Regions from separate parts of the Paenibacillus sp. JT31N17 genome, predicted to be linked through region 3. Evidence: riboswitches for the same ligand, from Rfam matches in the RefSeq annotation. Region 3 holds a riboswitch; each other region holds the start of a gene.

Region 1 (4,183 bases), on a different contig from region 3:
CCTCCAGACCCCGGTTCCGGTGAGCAAGCATCGTGACCCCGATCAGGATCAACACGGCAGTGCCGCCTACAAGCGCCGTGGCGTCCCCGCCCTGCAGATTCAGAATGAACATGGCTGCCACGTCGATAGCGAAAAGCACGGGAATCAGCACGGCAAGCAGCTGCTTTTGTTTGTGAGGCAGGGTGATGCGCCCTTCGCTCTGGTTCGCCGTGTGCCCGCTGATTGTCCCTGATACAAGGCCGTCTCTCCACGTTCCCTTCTTCATATCCCGCCGCATCATCCAGAATGCCGTTACCGTTGTGACGAGACCCATGACGATTACAAGGGGAATGCTCGCCTCCATTACTTCCGAGACCGGCAGCCCGGCTGCATCTGCAGTCAGCTTCGGAGCGCCTTGAATAATATAATCTCCGGAAAGCGCAATCCCGTGCCCGAACAGGTTCATGGCCATGGCCGCGCCGAGCGCCGGCAGCCCCACTCTTACGGCAACCGGCAGCAGAACAGCGCCGATAAGCGCAACGCCGGGAGAAGGCCAGAAAAACCAGGACGTAATCATCATAATCAAACCGATGCCCCAATAGGCGAGAGCGGGCGTCCTTAAGAACCGCGTAAGTGGAGCTACCATTACCTCATTGACGCCGGTTTTAATCAAGATTCGGCTCATGGCGACGATGATGGAAATAATAAAAATCGTGCCGATCAGCTCTTTTGTTGCATAGATAAAGCTGTTGAAAATACCGCTGACTGATCCGCTGAGGCTTTCTGTTGCCAGCAGACCAAGCGCCAAAATACCAACCACACAAATTAAGGTCGTATCCCGCCTTTTGATGAGCAGAGCCATTATGAAGACGATAAAGGCGAGGTAAACCCAATGCAGCGGGACAAGCTGAAATTCCACCTGGAATCACCCTCTCTTGCCTGTAAAAAGTCATACATTGTATGCAGCTTGTGCCATAGGCGTTCGCTGGATATGATGCGGCAAGTTTTTTTTGGTGACGCAAGGTGGTTTTCCAAAGAATCAATCCTGAATATACAGGCTCTCAATATCGCAGCCAAACAGAATCAGCTCCATTTTCTCCCCTTTGTGGGCGCTTATATCCGATTGAATGGAGAGAACGGGGCATTCCGTCAGCTCCGCCAATTTCAATTTCAGCCGGGAATGGAACTGTTCGAGCTCCGGATCATTCAAAGGGTGAAAGGAAATTCCCGCTCCCTCCAGAACTGGAACCGAATCTTCCGCAGCAGGGCCGTATTTGGCCAGGATGACAAGATATTTCCGGATGATTCTGACTTCTATCTCCTCCGGACGAATCTCCGAAATTTCCGCTTCGCATTCCATATAAGCTTTTTCAATTTCGTGATAGAGCTGTTCCAGCATCCGTTCTCATTCCCTTCTCTGATTAGTCCAAAGCATAATAACAGTATGATTGCGATCGATCAAACAGCTCGGCACGGTCCCATTTCTTGTTTTTGCCCGTGTTCAGATGAATGGGATGATCAAGCTTAAATTCAAGCGCAAGCAGTGCAGATTCGGCAAGCTCTCTTCTCTCCTTGCTCCATGAGCCGCATTTCGTCTGGACATGGTAAAGGCATTCGCCAACAGACAAACCCTTCATTTGCAAAAATTCGGATGACCATTGAAGAATATCGAATCGCTGCTGTGCATCCGGAACGGGGCATCCGCTCCAGCCGGATATGCCACTGCTGGTCAAATTGAGCAAAATAATACCGGTTCCGCGAGCCTCAGCTCCCGGCGGTACGGCCTTCGCGACAGTTATGCTGTCATACAGAAACATCTCCATAAAACAAATTTTTTGCTGAAGCCGGACATTCAGACGGGGCAGGGAATCTGATAATACGATCATATTGACCGCTCTCCTTGTTCTTTAACAAATTTAGGCAAAAAAAAGCCCGAAAAGCAGAGAATCTCTACTCCCAGGCTGCTTGGCAGCACATATGGGCTGCGGGCGGATTTGAGTGCGGTTCTCTCTCAATGCGCTTACGAGGTTAGCTGCCGGATTCGGGCTTGAGAGTGCCCGTCCCTGTATTTGCCAAGCAAATAGTAGGATTAACCCCGTGAAACCATAGAATGGTTTCTAATTGGTTCCCCCGTTTCCCTAGCGGGAATTCAGCGTTTTCATACGAGTATGAAGTTGTTGAGAGAAATAATACGCCTTCCACCCTTTAAAGTAAAATTCAATTTTGGCGGGTATTTGCGGGTTTTTGACCCTATTTCGTACATGGAAACGGAATCAATCGATGAAACTGTTCATAATCGCTCTTCTATCTGCGTCAGGATTCAGTTTCCCCAACAAGATGAGCCGGGTGAGCGCGCACTGGAATGGCCGATTGTGTCAGTAAGTGAACAAAAAAAGTGGCCCGCAGCTTTCGCGGACCAAATGAAACTATATCAATGGGGGGTCATGTAACAATATTAACCGCGCCAAATGACATTGAATCAAATCGTTATTCTTCATTTTCATTTATTTATGCCCGGCGTGTCTTCGGCAAATGAATGGAAAAAGTAGCTCCTGCCTGCTGACTTGACACATCAATGCTTCCGCCGTGCTTTTGCATGATCAGGTAGCAATAAGTCAGACCCAGCCCAAAATTATCCTCATGGTGCTTGGTGGAGAAAAACGGCTCGAAAAGCTGCGCGCGGGTCTCCTTGTCAATTCCCCTGCCATTGTTGGAGAAATCAACCAGGAAGTCTTTCTTGCTCTCATGTATTCTTATTGCCAGCATGCCATTGTCCATTTCCACCGCTTCAACAGCATTGCGGATCAGATTGGCGAATACCTCCTGAAGGTGGAGCTTGTCGCAAATCAAATTGCAGGGCAAAGAATAGTCCGTCAGTACGGAAATCCTTTTATGCTCAAGCAAATAACGGTTGGATAGCAGCGCCTGGGCGACAATGTCGGACAAGCTTGCAGGTCCTTCGACAATTTCGATATCTTCTATATGTTTCTTGATGCGTTTCACCATATGCATCATCTGTCTCGTCTCCGCTTGAATAACCGCAATATCCTCGTCCGCCTGTTCATGCAGCCGGTTCTGTACATGCTCTTTCAAACGGCCTGTCAGCATATCAATGTTTGTGATGTGATTTTTCATGGCATGGTTAAGCATGGCCGCCCCCGATGCAATTCCCTTTATCGTCTGATCGTGAAGCTGCTTTTCAAATTTGATTCTTACGCCAAGCACGCCGAACCGGATCGCAGACACAATAAATACGGCAAAAGCGATGACGACGAAATAACTGATATACCGGTAGCTGCCAAACGTATTCACAGCTCTTTCGAAGTGATTGACCACAACAATCATAATGACGGGAGGAACAACAAAACAGACGGTTATGAGACGGTTTCTTCTTTTAAGCGGGTTCTTTTCTTTCAGATAGGCGTAGATAATGAGAAAACATCCGGCCAGATAATAGGGAACCGCCCAGAAGAGCAGGAGGAGAAAATCCATCCGGATATCGGGTCTCATCGGCGTAATAAGCAGCGTCATGATAATCGGTAGCGCAAGCGCGTAGGTGAGTATGTTTTTGACGCGGGGAATCGCGGTTTCGGAATAAACGATCGAGAACATGATGAAGCCGTAAGGGGTGCAGGCCTGGAGGATGAAGAAGAAGAGACTGTGCCATACAGGTGCCTGAGCGACATCCGAAAAACTGCCAAGCCCAGCGAAAAATAGAAATAATACCGCCCATTTGGTCGCTTCGTGTTTGCGGCCGTAGAAATAAATCATGGCTGCGAGTAAAAGATCAATAATGGCCGAATAGATCATATTTTATTTTCCTACCCGTCAATCCACCCTAAGCGGCGGGTTTTCCTTCATGGTAGCATGATTTTCCGAAAATTCCCATTAGAATTCCATAGATCCTGCTGCAGCCATCAGCCGATCAGCACATATTCCGGATGAAATAAATACTCATTTTTTTGAGTACAGACTTGAGTATGGCGGACGGGTAGAATGAAACTCGCAAGTTTACTCTGACAGACTTGTACAGTCCGGAAAATGAAGAGTACATGATGTCCACACATGCCGCGATTAAAGTAGGTGTGTTTGAATACGAAACAGTATGACAAGCGTGACAAGCTTATCACAAGGAGAAAATTTCACGATGAGATATACAAAAGCGGATTTCTTCGCACTCCTGGCTCCTGTCGTTCTCCAGGTC
Region 2 (4,183 bases), on a different contig from region 3:
GATGCTTATACCTCCTGCTGAAATACAAACTCCATCCCATTATGGTCATCATGGCTGCCGGAGCCGCCGGGATTATATTGTTCTAATTCAATTAAAGTATCGCTGCTGCTTGTTAGGGCGGACGATGCTTTTTTTTGATTTTATCCGCACGGGAGTTATTAATACGATTTATTATGCTGCTGTACGCCATAATTATGTGTTTTTGTACACGTTATTCTGGATGGCTTGATCGACAAGCAGCACGATCCACACCTCCGGATCTGACTTTAGAGCATACAAAATAAGCCCGAAGAGCACAGAAACTCTCCGGGCTTCCCTACAATATAAAAAGAGGTTTGAATGCTAGAACAAACTAATATAAGAAGATGCACGGTCAAACAATACGGTTTTTATCGCTGACTGATTATGACCGGGATTGCTTTTCAACTGCTCCAGAGCTGAGGAGACCAGTACACTTTGAATGGTATCTTCATGATAATGCTGCAGTAACCAACCGAGATTATGAGGCTCCCTGGAATCCAGAATGTCCCGGAAACGGTTGGACCATGTAATCCAGTCCGCGGGCTTTTGCCAATTTTCCAGCACCATATCGCTCCATGCTTGTCCGGCGTTTGTGGTCAGAAACAGGATGACCTGATAACGGGTCATTTTGTTTTCATTGAGGGCCACAATAAACAGCTCCATCCTTTTGACTTGAACAATCTGCAGGCGGAGTTCCGGTTCAGGCAGCGGGTCAGCTTTGGGCAGTGGGTCAACGGTTTGAACAGACATCTTTAAATTCTCTCCCTTTTTTCGCTTACGAGGTTAGCTGTCGGATTCGGACGAGAGAGCCGCCCTGCCAGAGCCGTTAGGCATCCGGATTCACCCCTTGAACGCCAGAAGTCCCAGACGCTCACATGGTTCCCCCGCTGCTTCCTTTGGAAGCACTCAGCGAATAAATGATAGCCGTAATCAGGCTTGCCATTTATCATATTCCGTTCCTTTTCTTCTGTAAAACGATCCGCAGCCTGATAAACACTTCATAACGCCATATTTTTCATTTAAAGTGAAAATAAGCGGCTAAAACCAGTCATTTTGCGCAATTACTCGTTCCCTCTTCATGTTGCTAATACGCTGCTCCATTCTTCATATATGCTCCCGAAGGGCCTGGTTTCATTTTAAGCGGAGATAAAGAAAAACAGCGAAATACCGCGATATACAGAGCATAAAGAAGCATTGATCCTCTGAAAGCGCTTGAAAATATGTCCAGCGGCGTTATTTGTGCCCATAGCTGTTCTGGACATGCTTTACACGCCGTACGGCTGGGAGTATGATTCATATCGTGCTCAACAGCATATATCCATTTTTTTGATCGCTGAGTTTCCGCCTTCGGGTGGAAAGCGGGGGAACCATAGAAGCGTTGTTGGTATCCGATGTGAGAGTCGGATCGTACAGCGCAGGGGTGAATCGTTGCAGGAGTGTCATGAAACTCATGCAATGTAGGGCGACTCTCACCGCCCGAATCCGACAGCTAACCTCGTAAGCGCAGGTGGAGAGAGGAATGGTGAACGAAGTGATCGATTAAATTCGACCGCAGAGCGTCACGTGCCTCTGCGGTTTTTTGTTGTATAGATTTTTGTATAAATCTTGAATTTGTTTCATTCGCTGAATATTGCGCAGCAGCTGCAGTAACGGGGGAACCAACGACCGTCCTTGTCCATCGGGACGAAAGCGACGGTCACGGGGTGAATCATCCGGCATTCCAAAATGCCGGGCGTAGGGCTACTCTCATGCCCGAATCCGACAGCTAACCTCGTAAGCGTACCGGGAGAGGCAACACTTATCGCGAGCGATCAGGACGTTTGTCATGGTCAAAGAAGCCGCAGGTAAAGGTTACTCTTTTCCTAAGGCTTCTTTTTTGTTGCCTTCTTCCCTTGAATTTGGAGGAGAAACGTATGGAACAACGGCCCATATTGGTGGCTGCATCGACTGAGGCAGGGAGAAAATTCGTACGGCTGCTGCTCTACAAACAGCAGCCTGTGGTTGCCCTCACGAATAATAGGAGGGAAGAAAAGCTGCTGCGGGAAATGGGCGTTAATGAAATTATACGTGTGAACACGACCCGCAGCAAAGCGGGAGCGGCTCCCCTATTTTCGATCGGACGCGTTTATATTTTTGAGTCGAGCCTGCCGCTCAGCTGTCAGTATCTGCAGCTCATGGCCAACTGGTCCTGCCAGGAGATTACCGTTATTACGACGGTATGGCATCCCGAGGTTATTTATAAAAAGCTCGGCGCTGCCTATATTGTGCGCACGCAATCCGGAGATGTCGGGTTCTTGCTCAGCCGCCTGAATGATCAACCATAAAGGGAGTGCTGTTATGTTGGATGTATGGATGATTTTGACTTTGATCGCCTCTTTCCTTGTTATCGCCGGATTCTTGGTCTGGTGCGACAAATCGATCGATGAGACGGAGGGAGAACGCTTATGACGCTGGTTTTGATTTTTACAGGCGCGCTGCTGATCTACCTGGTGTATGCCCTGCTTCATCCGGAGAAATTTTAAATGAGCTTGAGAGTCGATTAAGCCCCAAGGAGGAACGGCTATGGACATATTGCAAATTATTATTGTGATCGGCGTTCTGATGCTGATCGCCAAACCGCTCGGGAATTATTTGTATCATGTATTCTCGAATGAACCTAACCGCACAGACAAGGTGTTCGGTCCGGTGGAGAAAGTGATTTATATGATCATGGGGCTGAAGAACAGGGCAGGGATGAGCTGGAAGAAGTACGCCATCAGCTTCGTTACCATCAACTTCATATTCGTAGCCATCAGCTATGTGCTGCTGCGGGTGCAAAGCGGGCTGCCGCTAAATCCGAACGGAATCGGCGATATGGAGCCCACGCTCATCCTGAATACGATAATCAGCTTCATGACCAATACGAACCTGCAGCATTACAGCGGTGAAAGCGGCCTGTCGTATTTCACGCAAATGGCGGTCATCATGATGATGATGTTCACGTCGGCGGCGACCGGCTTCTCGGTTGCAGTCGCATTCGTGAGGGGAATCACAAGCAAAGGCAAAACGGTAGGCAACTTCTTCGAGGACTTCGTCAAAGCGCACACGCGGGTCTTTTTCCCGCTGGCGATTATCGTCACCCTGGTGCTGGTCGGCCTGCAGGTGCCGCAGACGCTTGATCCCACCTTGTCCGTAACGACTCTGGAAGGCGCGACGCAGCAGATCGCAATCGGACCTGTAGCTTCATTGGAATCGATCAAGCATCTGGGCACCAACGGAGGCGGGTTCTTCGGCGTCAACTCGGCGCATCCGTTCGAGAACCCGAGACCACTTACGAATGTCATCGAGATTTTGTCGATGTGGGTGCTGGCTGCGGCGCTGCCTTTCATGTACGGCAGGTTCGCAAAAAGCCGCAAGCAGGGCTGGGTTATTTTCTCGGCCATGATGATCCTGTTCCTTGTATTCCTCTCTGTCGTCTATTCGGCTGAGAAAAGCGGGAACCCTGTCATGAACGGGCTTGGCATTGATGCTTCGCAGGGCAGCATGGAAGGTAAAGAAGTACGCTTCGGGATTGCCCAGTCGTCCCTGTTCACAGCGGTTACGACGGCGGCGACAACGGGATCGGTCAATAACATGCACGATACGCTCACGCCGATAGGCGGTCTTGTACCGCTTGCAGAGATGATGCTTAACGTCGTATTCGGCGGTAAAGGCGTAGGGCTGGTCAATATGCTGATGTATGCCATTCTTGCCGTATTCATCTGCGGTCTGATGGTCGGGCGAACGCCCGAGTTTCTCGGCAGGAAGATTGAACCGCGGGAGATGAAGCTGATCGCGATCGCTATTCTGGCGCATCCGTTTATCATTCTTGCACCGACGGCCATTGCCTTCCTGACCGATCTGGGAAAAGGGGCCATTACGAATCCTGGCTTCCACGGCATCTCGCAGGTGCTGTATGAATACACCTCGTCCGCGGCTAACAACGGCTCCGGATTTGAGGGACTCGCCGATAATACGCCGTTCTGGAATATTACCACGGGCCTTGTCATGTTCTTCGGAAGGTATATTTCGATGATTGCGCTGCTGGCCGTTGCCGGGTCGCTGACCCGCAAGCAATGGGTGCCGGAGACGATCGGTACGTTCCGTACGGACAATGCGCTGTTCACATTCTTATTGATCGGGA
Region 3 (4,183 bases):
CGGTGCGGAGACTTCATGCTGCTCCGCTTGATAAGCTCCCGGCTTCCTTACATATTCAACTTCAGAACGAGCCCGGCAGCCTGCCGCTTAGCATACCCGGCGTCAGTGAGCCTTCTTTCCAGAGCAGAGAGACAGGCCAGCAGAAGAAAAAGAAAATTTCGCGCCGTGACGCCACATCCTGGGTAGATCTGCAGCAGCGTTATCCCGGGACCTTCGTTATCGGCGGCCCGCGCAAGGAGAGGAAGGTTGCGCTTACCTTTGACGATGTGCCTGATCCCCGCTACACGTCCAAGGTGCTTGATATATTAGCCCGCCATAAAGTCAGGGCGACTTTTTTTGTAGTCGGATCGCGCGCCGCTTCTTATCCGTCCATAGTCAGGCGCATTGGCAGGGAAGGACATGTAATCGGCAACCATTCCTATAACCATGCGGTATTCTCGCGTATTTCCCTGTTTGCCTTCCAGCAGCAGATCCGCAATACGGACGCCATATTGCGTCCGCTCGCCGGTTATAGTCCCAGATTAATCAGACCGCCCTATGGGGAAGTACTGCCCGGGCAAATTGAATGGATGAAGCAAAACGGTTATATTGCCGTCAACTGGGATGTCGACTCTGTTGACTGGCGGGGCATCGACAGCAGTACGATATTGTTTAACATCAAGAAAACCCTGCAGCCCGGCTCTATTATTCTTCAGCATGCAGGCGGAGGCATCGGCCAGGATTTATCGGGAACATTAGAGGCGCTGCCCAAACTGATCAAGCTGCTCCGCAGCAAAGGCTATCAAATGGTTACGCTCCCCGAGCTGCTTGGAGAGCCGGCTGCACGAAGCGTAAAGCCCTGAAACCACCAAGCGGCGCCCCTGCAAGGGGGCGCCGCTCATTTATGATCGATTATATTTGAAGTATTATGATTTGCCCAGAACAAAAACCTTTACATATTGAAACCCGAACTCCTGGGCTTTTGCCTGCGATTGCGGTACAAAGATATCAATGCGATCCCCTTTGATCCCGCTCCCCATATCTGTCGCTACGGCCATCATGCCGCCAACAGGCAAACCGTCATGGTCATAACCGGTGATATACACCTTGCTTCCCATCGGAATACGGTTGGGATCAACTGCGATCGTACCCAGCTTGAGCGGGTTGCCGTAATAGTCAACCGGGCCCCAGCCGTTCTCGGATGCATCAGCTGTATAGGCGCTTGCTTTGGCTTGTACAACATCGGTATAGTTGTAGGCAAGTCCGTTGACTGTCACGGTATTTTTCGGCAGCGCTTTGGCCGTGGATTCCATTTTAATCGCCTTGACCGCCGCGGGCTTCGGAGCTGCTGCCGTTTTTTTCGCTGCCGATCCCGGCACTGTAATGGACAAGCCCGCATAGATGTTGGACGGGTCCACGCCTGGATTCGCTTTCACCAGCTGATCAAGCTGCACGCCGAATTGCTTGGACAACGTCCAGAAGGTATCATTGTCTTTTGCCTTGTATACCGCTGCAGCGTTTGCCGCCCCTGCATGGGCAAGAATTGCCAATCCAAGCACAGCTGCTGCCGCGCCTTTTTTCCATTTTGCATTTACCAAAACAAATGTCCTCCTTTTTATTTACGGGTTTATCGGCATGTTCTGATACAGAACTGTCTCCAAACTCCGTCATCGCTCAAACAAAGGCAGCCTCTCTCCCGATTGGTTAAGTATGCCTGTTTGTGCATGCGGCCTGCGAGGTTAGTTGTCGGATTCGGATTGAGGAGTTCAACCCTACGCCAAAGCGGATATGCCCGCTCCAAAGCGATTCACCCCCAGCGGATTTTCACCCTGCCAATTCGACTGGCTCGGATAATATTCCGCGAGGCAGGAAACAGATTATGGCTTGCTGAAAGCATCTGTTTGCTGCCTCATAAAGATCCCCCGTACGATAAGTTTCGGCTCGCGTTAAAGGATACCATAATTCTATCCCCCAAATACACTGGTAAATAGGTCCAGCCGCGAACAATAACTGGCTGAACGCCATTCATTTATCCCTCTGTCTCCCATTCAAAGGCAGGCAGCTCAACTGTGACGGTTGTGCCGCTGCTTTCCTCGCTTTCAAATTTCAGCGTGCCGCGGTGGGCTTCAATAATGCGCAAGCAAATCATGAGTCCAAGCCCCGTGCCGGAGCTTTTGGTCGAGTAGAAGGGGCTGCCTAGACGCTCAAGCTTATCCTTGGGGATTCCCACCCCTTGGTCTTGAATGCGGACAGTAAGCATACCCGCGTCCCCCTCCTTCAGGGTAATGGATAAATCTCCTCCGCTTGGCATCGCCTCTATGGCATTTTTCATCAAATTGATAAATACCTGCTTGAGCTGATTCTCATCGCAATATACCGTCGGCATCTTCGCGGCAAAATCCTTTTTCATCTCGACATTGTTCATAATCGCCTGGGTTTCCAGCAGCGTAATCACATTCTCCAATATGAAGACCAGATTATGATGGCTGAACTGCTTGACCTGGGGCTTGGCCAACGCCATAAATTCCTGCACGATCGTATTGATCCGGTCCAGCTCCGCAAGCATAATATTGAAATATTCATGATGGTCGCTTACCTTTGTTTTTAGAAACTGCGTAAAACCCTTTAAGGAGGTTAAAGGGTTTCGGATTTCGTGAGCGATTCCCGCCGCCATCTGACCTGCTACCGACAGCTTCTCTGACCGGATAATCGCTTCTTCCTCTCTTTTGCGCTCCGTCAAATCACGAAACACGCTTTGCACAACAAAGGGGCGTCCCTGAAAATTATGAATCCGGATGCCTGAAACCTCGACATCGATGATCCTTCCATCAAGGCTGACGATTTTGGATTTCATAAAGTCCAAAGGCTCATCCGAGGCCAGCAGCAAGCTCATGCGTTCGCTCGTCATTTGCCGGTAATCGGCGTAAATCAAATCCATATAGGTAACGGTAAATAATTCCTCAACCCTGGTGGCGCCAAAGAGGAGAAGGCCGGCATTATTCGTATATAAAATCGTTTCACCGTCATGAACGACGATGGGTTCAGGCAAATATTTGATCAGGCGCTGATACCTGAGTTCATGCTCACGCAAAATTTCATCCGCTTTAATCGTACTGGTGACATCCGTCAGCGTTCCAACTAGCGCGGGACGGCCATCATACTCGATCAATATACCCTTGGCCTCATAGTAGAACAGACTTCCGTCCTTCCTGAGCCCTCTGAGCCAGTTGCGGGTCCCCCTGCTTTCCCCTCTCAACCGACGGCTGATTTTGTCTTTGAAAAATGCCCGGTCTTCCTCGAAGACCAGTTCCTTGGGCTGCATACCGATAATTTCCTCACGGGAGTATCCGAACATCTCCGCCAGACACGGATTTACATACGAAATTTGATCTTCATGAAAAAGAAAGACGCCTATTCGCGACTGATCAACCAATTGATGCAGATGAGTGGAAATAAATGACTCGTATTGAGATTGTTGATCCTTCATAAAGCTCATCCCCCGACAGGTTCAAAAGAAGTATCCTTATCAATTCGCTAACATTTTATCATTTCCCTCCATGTCAAAGGACTTATTTACAAAGGCGTTTTAATGCCGATCTCTTGTTTTTTTATCGATATTAGGCCTTCATACCTGCCACCAATGTTCTTATTCCTTGATTGTAAATGGGGAGCGTCCTCTCCAAAAGCGAATCGATGGACTCCAGACTGCCGTTATAGGTGTGGACGAATCCCTGCATGTAATAAAATAAAATGCGCGCATGATTGAGCGCAGCTTCAGCGTCGGAAGCAGAACCCTCTTCATCCACCACATTGTCCAGCGCCTGAATCAGATGGCCGAATATACGGTTGCGGATCTGATTCACTTCGAGCTCGGGCTCCGGCTCATCCACCCTGCCGCTTCCCGATGTGATCAGAACATTGAAGAAGCTGCCATTGCTCAGGCAAAACACAGCATATTCCTGGCAGGCGCCAATCAATTTGTCCAGCGGGACTGCGTCCGCGTCTCCCAGCCTCTCCAGCATCCGGCCTTCCATCTCCGCAAGCGGCGGGATAGCGATCTGCTGCAGCAGATCCTCTTTATTCTTGAAATACAAATAGATCGCGGTATGCGAGCAGCCTGCCTCCTTGGCTATCTCGCGCATCGTTACCGACGGATAGCCTTTCTCTGCAAATAGCCGTGCAGCGGAATGACGGATAGCCTGCT

What was found. A riboswitch is a leader RNA that binds a small molecule or an ion and turns the genes downstream of it on or off. The one in region 3 is predicted to bind cyclic di-AMP.
Region 1: linked by a shared signal. The riboswitch ahead of AC0YOB_RS13995 (hypothetical protein) and the one ahead of AC0YOB_RS21700 (3D domain-containing protein) in region 3 are both predicted to bind cyclic di-AMP.
Region 2: linked by a shared signal. The riboswitch ahead of AC0YOB_RS30880 (hypothetical protein) and the one ahead of AC0YOB_RS21700 (3D domain-containing protein) in region 3 are both predicted to bind cyclic di-AMP.

Annotation. Positions count from the first base shown of each region.
Region 1 covers NZ_JBWDNP010000003.1:471,920-476,102, forward strand. Annotated here, with positions in the region: gene AC0YOB_RS13985 (hypothetical protein) at 1-841, opposite strand, end outside; gene AC0YOB_RS13990 (hypothetical protein) at 1,019-1,378, opposite strand; gene AC0YOB_RS13995 (hypothetical protein) at 1,401-1,865, opposite strand; cyclic di-AMP (ydaO/yuaA leader) riboswitch at 1,981-2,144, opposite strand; gene AC0YOB_RS14000 (sensor histidine kinase) at 2,488-3,789, opposite strand; gene AC0YOB_RS14005 (hypothetical protein) at 4,127-4,183, shown strand, end outside.
Region 2 covers NZ_JBWDNP010000015.1:65,180-69,362, forward strand. Annotated here, with positions in the region: gene AC0YOB_RS30870 (chromate transporter) at 1-86, shown strand, start outside; gene AC0YOB_RS30875 (hypothetical protein) at 343-771, opposite strand; cyclic di-AMP (ydaO/yuaA leader) riboswitch at 779-943, opposite strand; cyclic di-AMP (ydaO/yuaA leader) riboswitch at 1,343-1,540, shown strand; cyclic di-AMP (ydaO/yuaA leader) riboswitch at 1,633-1,817, shown strand; gene AC0YOB_RS30880 (hypothetical protein) at 1,935-2,345, shown strand; gene kdpF (K(+)-transporting ATPase subunit F) at 2,466-2,543, shown strand; gene kdpA (potassium-transporting ATPase subunit KdpA) at 2,584-4,183, shown strand, end outside.
Region 3 covers NZ_JBWDNP010000007.1:22,263-26,445, forward strand. Annotated here, with positions in the region: gene AC0YOB_RS21695 (polysaccharide deacetylase family protein) at 1-842, shown strand, start outside; gene AC0YOB_RS21700 (3D domain-containing protein) at 906-1,577, opposite strand; cyclic di-AMP (ydaO/yuaA leader) riboswitch at 1,693-1,931, opposite strand; gene AC0YOB_RS21705 (PAS domain S-box protein) at 2,009-3,466, opposite strand; gene AC0YOB_RS21710 (TetR/AcrR family transcriptional regulator) at 3,597-4,183, opposite strand, start outside.